DNA from 3 places in the Pseudomonas sp. AC229 genome. Region 1 is predicted to be linked to each of the others. Evidence: predicted binding sites of a transcription regulator. Region 1 holds the regulator's gene; each other region holds the start of a gene.
The links. Region 1 encodes sigma-54, which starts transcription at its own class of promoters, with help from an activator protein. Its sites were predicted from a motif close to ANTGGCATNNANNTTGCTNT; they were not measured.

Region 1 (4,216 bases):
CTTCGTCGAAGCGGTTGTTGATCAGCTCCACCAAGGCCGCTAAGGCTTCATCGCCTTGCTCACCGTCGGTGCTCAGGTGAATGTCGGTGCCTTTGCCGGCGGCCAGCATCATGACGGCCATGATGCTCTTGCCGTCCACACAGCTTTCCGGGCTGCGACCAATGCGAATCTGGCAGGGGAAACGTCCCGCCACGCCGACGAATTTGGCAGCGGCGCGTGCATGCAGGCCGAGCTTGTTGATGATGGTGATTTCACAGGCAGGCATCGCTGCTTAAGTCCTTCTATAGAGTCCCGCGGTTCTAGAGATCGCGGTGACGAACCTGGATGTTTTTCAGGGTTTTCTTCAGTTCTTTCCCCAGCCGGTCCGCCAGGTATACCGAGCGATGATGACCGCCTGTGCAGCCAATGGCCACGGTGACGTACGAGCGGTTGCTGGCGGCAATGCGCGGCAGCCATTTATGCAAGTACGCGTAAATGTCGTCGTACATTTCCTGTACGTCCGGTTGTTCCTGCAAATAGTCCGACACCACCGAATCCAGGCCCGAATGCTCACGCAGTTCGGGTTTCCAGTACGGGTTGGGCAGGCAGCGCACGTCGAATACCAGGTCGGCATCGACCGGCATGCCACGCTTGAAGCCAAACGACTCGACCAAAAACGCAGTACCCGGCTCCGGCTTGTTCAGCAGGCGCAGCTTGAGGGTGTCACGAAGTTGGTAAAGGTTGAGGTGCGTAGTGTCGACCTTGAGGTCGGCCAGGTCGGTGATCGGGCTCAGCAGTATGCTTTCATCGCGAATCGCTTCGGCCAGCGAACGCTCGTCGGTGGTCAACGGGTGGCGGCGGCGGGTTTCGGAGAAGCGCTTGAGCAGGGTTTCGTCGTCGGCGTCCAGGTACAGCACATCGCACTGAATGTGACGGGCGCGCACTTCGGCAAGCAGTTCGGGGAAGCGTTTAAGCTGGCTGGGCAGGTTGCGCGCGTCGATGGACACGGCCACCAGCGGTTGAACCAATTCGGTGTGCAGCAGGGAGCGTTCGGCCAGCTCGGGCAAGAGCCCGGCGGGCAGGTTATCGATGCAGTAGAAACCGTTGTCTTCAAGCACATCCAGCGCTGTGCTCTTACCTGAACCGGACCGGCCACTGACGATGATCAAACGCATGCACAGTCACCTGTTCGTCTAGCGGCCGTTTTGTACGTCGACGACGACCTGGTAAAGACTTTCGCTGGTTGAGGCGTGGCGCAACTGGTCACGAACCTCGCTGCGATCAAGCATGCTGGCGATCTGGCGAAGCAATTCCAAGTGCTCATCGGTCGCCGCTTCCGGCACCAGCAGCACAAACAGCAAGTCGACCGGCGCGCCATCAATGGCGTCGAAATCGACCGCGGAATCGAGACGCAGCAGGGCGCTAATGGGAGCGGTACAGCCGGGCAGGCGGCAATGGGGAATGGCGATGCCATTGCCGAAGCCGGTGGAGCCGAGCTTTTCACGCGCCACCAGGCTTTCGAATATGTCTTGGCCATCGAGGTCGGGCAACTCGCGGGCGACCAGGTTGGCGATTTGTTCGAGTACGCGCTTTTTGCTGCCGCCCGGCACGCCCACGAGGGAGCGGCCGGGGGTCAGGATATTTTCAAGTCGAATCATGGGTTGGGATGGTGTCAGCGAGCTGTGGCGCCTTGCAGGCGACCCAGTTGCTTTTCCTTATGTTTGATAAGTTGGCGGTCGAGTTTGTCGGTGAGTAGATCGATGGCTGCGTACATGTCGTCATGTTCGGCGTTGGCGACCACTTCGCCCCCGGCGATGTGCAAAGTCGCTTCGATTTTCTGCTTGAGCTTCTCGACCTCCATGGTCACTTGCACGTTGGTGATCTTGTCGAAGTGGCGTTCCAATCGACTGAGCTTCTCGTCGATGTAGTCGCGTAGGGCGTCGGTCACATCCAGCTGATGTCCACTGATGTTGACTTGCATACCGCTTTCTCCTTATTGCCGTGTGTAAGAGACAAGCTAACGGGCTTGTCGCCGGAACACTTTGGCCTTGGATCAGTGTAGCCGTCTTGCCAGAGCGAGGTTCGCAGGCGAACCGGGTCAGGCGTTTACATCAGTCGCTTACGTTCACTGGAAGGCGCTATCCCGAGGGATTCGCGGTATTTGGCGACTGTGCGACGGGCTACCTGAATGCCCTGTGCCTCCAGTAAACCAGCGATCTTGCTGTCACTCAACGGCTTTTTCGCATTTTCCGCAGCAACCAGTTTTTTGATGATTGCGCGTATCGCCGTTGACGAGCATTCGCCGCCTTCGGAGGTGCTGACGTGGCTGGAGAAGAAGTACTTCAGCTCATAAATGCCACGCGGGGTGTGCATGAATTTTTGCGTGGTAACGCGCGAGATCGTTGATTCGTGCATGCCCACTGCTTCGGCGATGTCATGCAGAACCAGCGGCTTCATGGCCTCGTCGCCGTAGTCGAGGAAGCCGCGTTGGTGCTCGACGATCTGGCTGGCCACTTTCATCAGTGTTTCGTTGCGGCTTTGCAGACTTTTGATAAACCAACGCGCCTCTTGCAGCTGATTGCGCATAAAGGTGTTGTCGGCGCTGGAGTCGGCGCGGCGAACGAAGCCGGCGTATTGCGGATTAACCCGCAGCTTGGGCATCGCTTCCTGATTCAGCTCCACCAGCCAGCGGTCGTTGTGCTTGCGCACGATCACGTCGGGCACCACGTATTCCGGCTCGCTCGCTTCAATCTGCGAACCCGGGCGCGGGTTAAGGCTTTGAATCAGTTCGATGACCTGACGCAGCTCGTCTTCCTTGAGCTTCATGCGGCGCATCAGTTGGCTGTAATCGCGGTTGCCGAGCAGGTCGAGGTAATCGCCGGCCAGGCGCTGCGCTTCGGGCAGCCACGGCGTTTTCGCTGGCAGCTGACGCAGTTGCAGCAACAGGCACTCACGCAGGTCGCGCGCGCCGATGCCTGAGGGTTCGAATTGCTGGATGCGGTGCAGCACGGCTTCGACTTCGTCGAGCTCGATATCCAACTCGGGATCGAACGCCTCCAGCACTTCTTCGAGGGTTTCTTCCAGGTAGCCTTGGTCGTTAATGCAGTCGATCAGGGTGACCGCAATCAGGCGGTCCTTGTCGGACATCGGCGCCAGGTTGAGCTGCCAGAGCATATGGCTTTGCAAGCTTTCGCCAGCCGAGGTGCGGGTGGTGAAATCCCACTCGTCATCGTCGTTGGATGGCAGGCTGCTGGCACTGGTTTGGTAGATGTCTTCCCACGCCGTGTCGACGGGAAGCTCATTGGGAATGCGTTCGCCCCATTCGCCGTCTTCCAGATTGTCGACGGTAGGTGCCGAGGTTTCCTGGTAGCTGGTGTCTTGGTAGGACTCTTCGTTGTTCGGCGCGGGCGGCGCGCTTTCGGCGCCATCGGCCAGCGGATCGCTGTTATCGAAGTCCTCGCCTTCTTCTTGGCGTTCGAGCATGGGATTGGACTCCAGCGCCTCCTGAATCTCTTGTTGAAGATCCAGTGTGGACAGTTGGAGTAAGCGGATGGCTTGTTGCAGCTGCGGTGTCATCGTCAGCTGCTGGCCCATTTTTAGGACGAGCGATGGTTTCATGGAGGGGGCTTAAGACCTTATTCGCCGGCGCATACGCGCTTCCACAACGAGGGCGCCGAAGCGCCACCAGGAAGCAAATTATATGCCTAAGTCTGAGGCGTTTGCCTAGTCCTCAATCGAAGTCTGTAGTGCGCATCTGATTGCGGCTACAGAACGCTCTTAGAGGCGGAATTCGTGACCCAGGTAAACCTCTTTCACCAACTGGTTGGCGAGGATGGTTTCAGCGTCGCCTTCGGCAATCAATTGGCCGTCGTTGACGATGTACGCGGTCTCGCAGATATCGAGGGTTTCACGCACGTTGTGGTCCGTAATCAGCACGCCAATGCCTTTGGCTTTGAGGTGATGAATGATCTGCTTGATGTCGCCAACCGAGATGGGGTCCACGCCTGCGAAGGGTTCATCGAGCAGGATGAACTTCGGTGCAGTGGCCAGCGCACGGGCGATTTCCACACGGCGGCGTTCACCACCGGACAAGCTCATGCCGAGGCTGTCGCGAATGTGGGTGATGTGGAATTCCTGCAACAGGCTTTCCAGCTCTTTGCGGCGGCTAGCGCTGTCGAGCTCTTTGCGAGTTTCCAGAATGGCCATGATGTTATCGGCCACCGACAGCTTGCGGAAA
Region 2 (4,216 bases), on a different contig from region 1:
GGCGGTGCCATCTTCACCGACGGTAAAGGTGCGCACTTCGTTGGGCAGCACAATGGCCGGCTCCAGCGGGAAGCCGTTGGAGGTCACGACCTGACCGTCGGAGTTCAGGTGAAAGCTACCGTCGCGGGTGTAAGCAATGGTGCCGTCGGGCTGAAGAATCTGGAAGAAACCACGGCCATTGACCGCCATGTCCAGCGGCTGCTCGGTGGTTTGCAGGCTGCCGGCGGTGAACATTTTCTGCGTGCCGACAATGCGCACACCGGTACCCAGTTGCAGGCCGGACGGCAGTTGGCTGTCCTGGGTGCTTTGGGCGCCGGGTTGACGGCGGATCTGGTAGAGCAAGTCCTGGAATTCCGCGCGGTCGCGCTTGAAGCCCGTGGTGGACACGTTCGCCAGGTTGTTGGAAATGGTCGTCAGGTTCATGTCCTGGGCGGACAAACCGGTTTTACTGACCCACAGAGCCGGAAGCATGTTGATTCTCCTCGGACGCCGGTTTCACGGCGCCGCGTACTGATGGTTAGCTAAGTTGCAAAACACGCGCCAGGGATGTGGCGTCGTCTTCGGCCGTTCGCATCATCTTCACTTGCAGTTCGAACTGGCGGGACAGCGAGAGGATCGAGGTCATCTCTTCTACCGCGTTGACGTTGCTGGTCTCGACGAAACCGGACGTCAACTTCACGGTGTTGTCGGCCAACGGTGGCGTGGTGCCCTTGAAATGGATCATGCCGTCCGGGCCTTTTTCCATTTGCTTGAGGTCGGGGTTGACCAGCTTGATGCGGTCAACCTCGGCCAGCACATTCGGCGCTTCGCCTAGGGCGCGGATGGAGATGGTGCCGTCTTCGCCGATTTCGACTTTCTGTTCCGGTGGCACGGCAATCGGTCCGCCGTTGCCCAATACCGGCAAGCCGCTGCCGGTGCGCAGTTGGCCAAGGGCGTCGATTTTCAGGCTGGCGGTGCGCACGTAGGCTTCGCTGCCATCGGGCGCTTGCACGGCCACCCAACCCTGGCCGCTGACCGCGACATCCATCGGGTTACCGGTGTCTTGCAAAGTGCCGGGGGTGAAGTCGGTGCCAGGGCGTTCGCTCATGGCGTACACGCGCGACGGAAAGCTGTCGCCGAACACCTGCATGGAGCGGGCTTGTTCGAAGTCGCGGCGGAAACCGTTGGTAGAGATGTTCGCCAGGTTGTTGGCATGGGCGCGCTGGGCCAGGGTGTTCTGGCTGGCGCCTGTCATGGCGACGTAGAGCATTTTATCCATGGTGATTCTCCGAGATTGGGCGCGCCAAACGTTGACGGCCTGCGGCTCTATGCAAGCTTTAAAGCAGGCATCGTGCCAATCCCTAAAAAAATCCGTATGCCATTGATAAAAAACAGATTTTAAAAACAACAAAGGGCTTCCAGAGAAGCCCTTTGCAGGTGTGCGGCGACGGTTTGCCGCCAGCGGCAAGCGCCTTAACGCAGGTTGATGATGGTTTGCGTCACGGCGTTTTCGGTTTCGATGGTTTTGGCGTTGGCCTGGTAGTTACGCTGCGCCACGATCAGGTCGACCAGCTCGGTGGAAATGTCGACGTTGGACGACTCCAACGCACCGGCAGTCAACGAGCCCAAGGTGCCGGCACGGGGCGTACCGACCACCGGCTCGCCCGAATCCGCCGACTGCACCCACTGGGTTTTGCCGACCGGGGTCAGACCTTGCACGTTGGCGAAGTTGGCCAGAATCACTTGACCCTGAATCTTCGACTGGCCGTTGGTGTAACGGGCGAACACCTGGCCGGTGTCGTCAATTTCCAGACCCGACAGTTGGCCGGTGGTGTAACCGTCTTGGGTGACTTTGTTCACGGCGAAGGTGCTGGATACCTGCGAGGAACCACGGATATCCAGGGTCACCGCTGCCGAGGCGGCGGCGCCATTGGCAGACCACACCGGTGGCGTGCCGCCGTCGGATTGCGCCGGCACCCAGTTGTTGATGCTGAGTTTGTTGTTGGCGTAGGTCAGGCCAGCGGTGTTTGGCGTAACGGTTGCCAATTGGCCGGCGCCGTCGAAGGTCAACGTCGAGTTCAACGGCGTAGTGCTGGTCGGATCCTGCGGGTTACGGCCGTCGATCAGTACGTTCATGGTCCAGTTGTTCGCCACGGGCGGAGTTGCCGCTGGGTTGGCGTTGTTCAGGAAATACTGGGTCATGACGTGGGCGTTGCCCTGGGCGTCGTAAATGTTCACCGAGGTGGACGAGGTGTAGCTCGTCGGGTCCGCCGGGTCGAACGGCGTGGTGGTCGGCGCCTTGCTCGAGGAGTTCAGGTTGAAGCTCTGAGTGATGGCGGTGGTCGCACGCGGCGCCTGGTTGGCGGTTTGAATGCTCAGGTTGCCGACGATGCCGTTCTGCAGCTGGCCGTTGGCGTCTACCGAGTAGCCCTGCAGGTTGTAGCCGTTGTTGTCGACGATAAAGCCTTCTTTATCGGTACCGAAATAACCGGCACGGGTGTAGCTGATCGAACCATTGTTGCTGGTCACGAAAAAGCCGTTGCCGTTGATGCCCATGTCCAGGGCGTTTTCGGTGTAGTCGATGGTGCCTTGGTTGAACAGCTGCGCCACGTTGCCGAGCAACACGCCACTGCCGATGGCGTTGCTGCTGGAGGCCAGCATCGACGAGGAGTACAGATCCTGGAACTCGGCACGGGACTGTTTAAAGCCCACGGTGCCGGCGTTGGCGATGTTGTTACCAGTGATATTCAGGTCACTGGAGGCGGCTTTGATACCGCTAAGTCCGATATTGAACGACATGGGATGCTCCTGAACGCCGGGTTGCCGGCAGTTATTGACCTATCACTTGAACTTTGGAAATGCCGATGCTGCCGAGCCCTGCGAGGTTGAGCAGCATTTCGCCGCCGTTGATCCCCAGGGTCACGCTGTCGACGTTGGCCGGCAGGCTGGTGCCCATGGCGACCTCTTTGCCGCCCACCGACGCTTTGGCTTCGAAACTGTATTTGCCCAGCGGCAAGACGTTGCCGCTGGAATCTTTGCCATCCCACATAAACGTGACCTGACCGGTTTTCTGCTGGCCCAGGTTGACCCGCGCCACTTGCGAACCCTTGCTGTCGAGCACGTTGACGAACAGGTTGTCGGTGCCGCTGGTGAGGGCAATCGAGCCTTTGAACGTTTCCTTGGTGTCGACCATGGCCGTGTCGGTGGACAGGATCACTTTGCGGCCCACCAGCGACGAGGCTTGCAGCGCCTGCGATGACTGGGTGCTGGAGAGGATGCTTTCCACGCTGGTGTTGAGGTTGTCCAGACTCTCCACCTGAGTGAACTGGGCCAACTGCGCCACGAATTCACTGTTGGTTTGCGGGTCCAGCGGGTTCTGGTTGTTCATTTGGGCTACCAGCAATTGCAGGAACTGATCCTTGCCGAGGGTCTTGTCCTGGGTACCAGTGTCCTTAATGGCGTACTGATCAAGGACTGATGACTGGTTGCTTACGCTATCGACGGCCATTTCTTACCCCTAAGTCCGGCTTACTGACCCAGGGTCAGCACCTTGGTCATCATTTGTTTGGCGGTATTCATCATTTCGGTATTGGTCTGGAACGCGCGGCTGGCAGAGATCATGTCGGCCATCTCTTCCACCACGTTGACGTTGGGGTAATAGACGTAGCCGTCCTTATCCGCCGCTGGGTGATTGGGTTCGTAGCGCGGCGTGAGGCTGCTCTGGTCTTCCACCACACCCATGACCTGCACGCCACGCCCCGAGTTGTCCTGGTCGGCGAACAGCGAACCACGGTCGCCGTTCTGCTGCGCTTGCTGGTCGGTAAACACGGTGGCAAACACCGGATGACGAGCGCGGTAGGTTTTGTCGACGCTGGAGGACACGGTCTCGGCGTTGGCAATGTTGCTGGAGATGGTGTTCAGGCGGGTGGTCTGAGCACTCATGCCGGTACCGGCGATATTGAACACACTGGAAAGGGACATGGCAGTGGTCTCCGTTATTCGCCGCGAATCGCAGCAACAAGGCCTTTGAATTTGGCGTTCAGCAGGGTGAAGCTGGCTTGGAATTGCACAGCGTTTTCTGCGTAGTTGGATTGCTCGATTTGCTCATCGACGGTGTTCTGGTCGATCGAGGGCTGCGTCGGCACGCGGAATTTCAGGCCCGGGTCGGCAATGGCCATGCCTTCAGCGGCAATGTGGCCGGTGTTGGTGGTGGCCAGGGAAACCGGCGAGCGCTGGC
Region 3 (4,216 bases), on a different contig from region 1:
CCAAGCTAGACGACCTGCGCAACGCCGCCGGCGTGCTGTTAGTGACCAGCACCTTTGGCGACGGCGACCCGCCCGACAACGCCAGCGACTTCTGGCACAGCCTGCAAAGCGCCGAGGCCGACGCCCTGGTCAACAGCCGTTTCAGCGTGTTGGCCCTGGGCGATTCGAGCTATCAGCAATTTTGCGGCTTCGGCCGCAAGCTCGACGAACGCCTGGCCGCCCTCGGTGCCGAGCGTTTGCAGCCGCGCCTGGAATGCGAGCCGGACTTCCACGCCCCCGCCGAACAATGGCTGACCCAACTGTGCAGTCGCTTCGCCAGCAACCCCGCCGCGCCCACACTGCTGCGCCCGACACCGAACGAGAGCAGCACCTTCAACCGCGCCAATCCGCTGCGGACCCGCCTGGTACATAACCAAGTGCTCAACGGTGCCGGCTCAGTCAAAGAAACCCGCCATCTGGCCTTCGACCTCAGCGGCCACGACTTCCCCTACCAGGCCGGCGACGCCTTGGGCGTGTGGCCCAGCAACGACGCGGCGCTGGTCGAGGAATTGCTCGCCACGCTCAGGCTCGACGGCGACAGCCCGGTCGAACCCGACAATCAGGCGCCCATGCCGCTTCGCGAGGCGTTGACCGAACACCTGGAAATCGCCCGCATCAGCCCGGACCTGCTGCGTCGGGTGGCCGGGCACAACGGCAGTCCGTTCCTGGAAGAACTGCTGCACGAAGGCAATCAGGCGGCGCTGCAAGACTGGCTGTGGGGCCGCCAGGTGCCGACGCTGCTGCGCGAATACCCCATCGCCCTCGACGCCCAGCAACTGGCGCGCCTGCTCAAGCCCTTGCAACCACGGCTGTATTCCATCAGCTCCAGCCCAACGGTGACGCCAAACGAAGTGCACCTGACCGTGGCCGTGGTGCGTTACCAGCATCAAGGCCAGGCCCGTGGTGGCGTGTGCTCCACCTTTCTCGCCGACCGCGCCGCCAACACGGGCGTGCGTATCTTCCTGCAACGCTCTACCCACTTCCGCCCGCCACAAGACCCGGCCACGCCACTGATCATGATCGGCCCAGGCACCGGCATCGCCCCGTTCCGCGCCTTTCTGCAGGAGCGCCAGGCACAAGGCGGCAACGGAAAAAACTGGCTGTTCTTCGGCGAACAGCGCGCCGTCAGCGACTTCTACTACCACGACGAACTGCGCGCCTGGCAACGCAGCGGCTTGCTCACGCGCCTGGACACCGCGTTTTCGCGCGACCAGGCGGAGAAAATTTACGTGCAACAACGCATGCTCGAAGAAGGCGCCGCGATCTGGCAATGGCTGCAACAAGGCGCCTACGTGTGCGTGTGCGGCGACGCCAGCCGCATGGCCAAAGACGTGGACGCGGCGCTGAAAAAGATTGTGCAGGTGCACGGCAAAATGACCGCCGGGGCGGCTACGTTGTATGTGAGTGGGATGAGTAAGGACCGGCGGTATTTGCGGGATGTTTATTAGCCGCGCGCATTGCCTGTTGGATGTTTGTCAGGGCATCAATTCTGGATTCCCGCGTGCGCGGGAATCACGGATGTTTTTGTAACGATCACCGTCATCCCCGCGAAGGCGGCGGGCCGGCGATCCGGGATCCAGAATCTCAAGGCTAACCACGATATCCGGCACACCCTTTGCTCTCCCATTCTCAAAGGCTACCATCAGGCCAACCCCAGTCATGACAACGGCGTCGTGCGCAACTGGCCTTCAGGCCGGACGCTACGGCGCTTTTTTTTTGCAATACGGGAACAGCGCCATGAGCGACTCAAGCACGCCCCTCGATGCCCTTCACGCCCTTGCCTGGGTGGCCGGCAGCGACGCGCCGGAAAAGAACGTGCTGAACCTGGGCTTTATGCCCCTCAGCGATTGCGCCTCGGTGGTGGTTGCCGCCACGCAGGGCTTTGCCCAGCCCTACGGCCTGACCCTCAACCTCAAGCGCCAAAGCTCGTGGGCCGGCCTCAGCGACAAGCTGCTGTGCGGCGAACTCGACGCGGCGCACAGCCTGTACGGGATGGTCTACGCCCTGCAATTGGGCATCAGCGGTGCGCCGGCCACCGACATGGCGGTGCTCATGGGCCTGAACCAGAACGGCCAGAGCATCAACCTGTCGCAGCCGTTGAAAGACGCCGGCGTGACCACTGCCAGTGCACTCAATCAGCGCGCGCACCAAAGCGGCTCAAAACTGACCTTCGCGCAGACCTTCCCCACCGGCACCCACGCCATGTGGTTGTACTACTGGCTGGCGAGCCAGGGCATTCATCCGCTGCAGGACGTGAACAGCGTGGTGGTGCCGCCGCCGCAAATGCTCGCGCACCTGCAAGCCGGGCGTATCGACGGATTCTGCGTGGGCGAACCCTGGGGCGCTCACGCCATCGCCCATGAGCAAGGCTTTACCGTGACCACCAGCCAGGCGATCTGGCCGGACCACCCGGAAAAAGTGCTGGCCAGCACCCGCGCGTTTGTCGAGCAATACCCCAACACCGCGCGCGCGTTGGTAATGGCCGTGCTGGAAGCCAGCCGCTTTATTGAAGAAAGCCCCGAGAATCGCCGCAGCACCGCGCAACTGCTCAGCGCCAGCGAGTTTCTGGATGCGCCGGTCAGCAGCATCGAACCGCGCTTGCTCGGCCGTTACAGCGACGGCCTGGGCAGCAACTGGCACGACGACCACGCCTTGCGCTTCCACGCCCACGGCGCGGCGAATTTTCCGTACGTGTCGGACGGCATGTGGTTTATGACCCAATTCCGCCGCTGGGGCCTGCTGCGTGAAGAGCCCGATTACCTAGCCGTGGCGCAACAGGTGCAGCGGCTTGAGCTGTACAGCCGAGCGGCCGGCAGTCTGGAAATTGGCGTACCGGCCTCGCCAATGCGCAGCAGCCAGTTGCTCGACGGCAGCGTATGGGACGGCAGCGACCCCGCCGCCTACGCCCGCAGCTTTGCCTTGCACGCCCTTAGCGATCAGTAAGCGGAGCCGCCAGCCATGTTGCGAATTCTGCTGATCAACGACACCTCCAAAAAAGTCGGGCGCCTGCGGGCGGCCCTGAGCGAAGCCGGTTTCGAGGTGATCGACGAGTCCGGCCTGACCATCGACCTGCCCGCCCGCGTGGAAGCCGTGCGCCCCGACGTGGTGCTGATCGACACCGAATCGCCAAGCCGCGACGTGATGGAGCAAGTGGTACTGGTCAGCCGCGACCAGCCCCGGCCGATTGTGATGTTCACCGACGAGCACGACCCGGACGTAATGCGCCAGGCGATCAGGTCGGGCGTTAGCGCGTACATCGTCGAAGGCATTCATGCCCAGCGCTTGCAGCCGATCATGGACGTGGCCATGGCCCGCTTCGAAAGCGACCAGACCCTGCGCGCCCAACTGCACGCCCGCGACCAGCAACTGGCCGAGCGCAAACGGGTGGAACTGGCCAAAGGGCTGCTGATGAAGATGAAAGATTGCAATGAGGATGAGGCTTATACCCTGATGCGCAGGCAGGCGATGAGTCGGCAGCAGAAGCTGATTCAGGTGGCGGAGCAGATTATTGCGATGAGTGAGATGTTGAATTGATAGGTGTTTTGGCGTGGCGGCGGCGTCTCTTCCGAAACTCTTGATCCCGAATCGTCGGACCGCCGCCTGCGCGAGGATGACGGTGCTTTCCCTAGCACCTCCGTCATCCTCGCGCACGCGGGGATCCAGAATCTCAAGTCGTACACGATGGTGCGCACGCCGCACCAGACGCGCCCGGGAGTAGATCAGTGCTGACGAACCTTTTGCCGCAACACCGTTGTCTCCTCCGAAAATCTGGATCCCGAATCGTCGGACCGCCGCGTTCGCGAGGATGACGGAGGTGTTGGAGAGGCACCGTCATTCCCGCGCAGGCGGCGGTCCGACGATTCGGAATCCAGAATCTCAAGTCGATCGCGATGGTGCGAACCCCACGTAAACGCGCCCTCAGAGCAGATTTGCAATATTCAATTGACGACCCTTTCGCCGCAACACCAGCGTCTCCTCCGAAACTCTGGATCCCCGCGTGCGCGAGGATGACGGAGGTGTTGGAGAGGCACCGTCATCCTCGCGAACGCGGCGGTCCGACGATTCGGGATCCAGAATCTAAAGCCGTACACGATGGTGCGCACCCTGCCCCCGGCGCGCCAAAACGCAGCACCCGCTCCGAGAAACCCCATCCAAAACTCCACAAAACCCCCATCCC

Region 2: a site for sigma-54 is predicted at 1,319-1,338, ahead of AC0IW7_RS20000 (flagellar basal body rod protein FlgF). Genes of this name have one in related genera too.
Region 3: a site for sigma-54 is predicted at 1,642-1,661, ahead of AC0IW7_RS22235 (CmpA/NrtA family ABC transporter substrate-binding protein). Genes of this name have one in related genera too.

The regions. Positions count from the first base shown of each region.
Region 1 is NZ_CEEDHK010000001.1:386,788-391,003, reverse strand. It holds gene AC0IW7_RS01760 (HPr family phosphocarrier protein) at 1-265, opposite strand, end outside; gene rapZ (RNase adapter RapZ) at 300-1,154, opposite strand; gene ptsN (PTS IIA-like nitrogen regulatory protein PtsN) at 1,173-1,637, opposite strand; gene hpf (ribosome hibernation-promoting factor, HPF/YfiA family) at 1,652-1,960, opposite strand; gene AC0IW7_RS01740 (RNA polymerase factor sigma-54) at 2,086-3,597, opposite strand; gene lptB (LPS export ABC transporter ATP-binding protein) at 3,757-4,216, opposite strand, start outside.
Region 2 is NZ_CEEDHK010000015.1:47,609-51,824, reverse strand. It holds gene flgG (flagellar basal-body rod protein FlgG) at 1-471, opposite strand, end outside; gene AC0IW7_RS20000 (flagellar basal body rod protein FlgF) at 518-1,258, opposite strand; gene flgE (flagellar hook protein FlgE) at 1,453-2,778, opposite strand; gene AC0IW7_RS19990 (flagellar hook assembly protein FlgD) at 2,810-3,487, opposite strand; gene flgC (flagellar basal body rod protein FlgC) at 3,508-3,960, opposite strand; gene flgB (flagellar basal body rod protein FlgB) at 3,975-4,216, opposite strand, start outside.
Region 3 is NZ_CEEDHK010000018.1:23,463-27,678, forward strand. It holds gene AC0IW7_RS22230 (molybdopterin-dependent oxidoreductase) at 1-1,487, shown strand, start outside; gene AC0IW7_RS22235 (CmpA/NrtA family ABC transporter substrate-binding protein) at 1,777-2,982, shown strand; gene AC0IW7_RS22240 (ANTAR domain-containing response regulator) at 2,998-3,573, shown strand.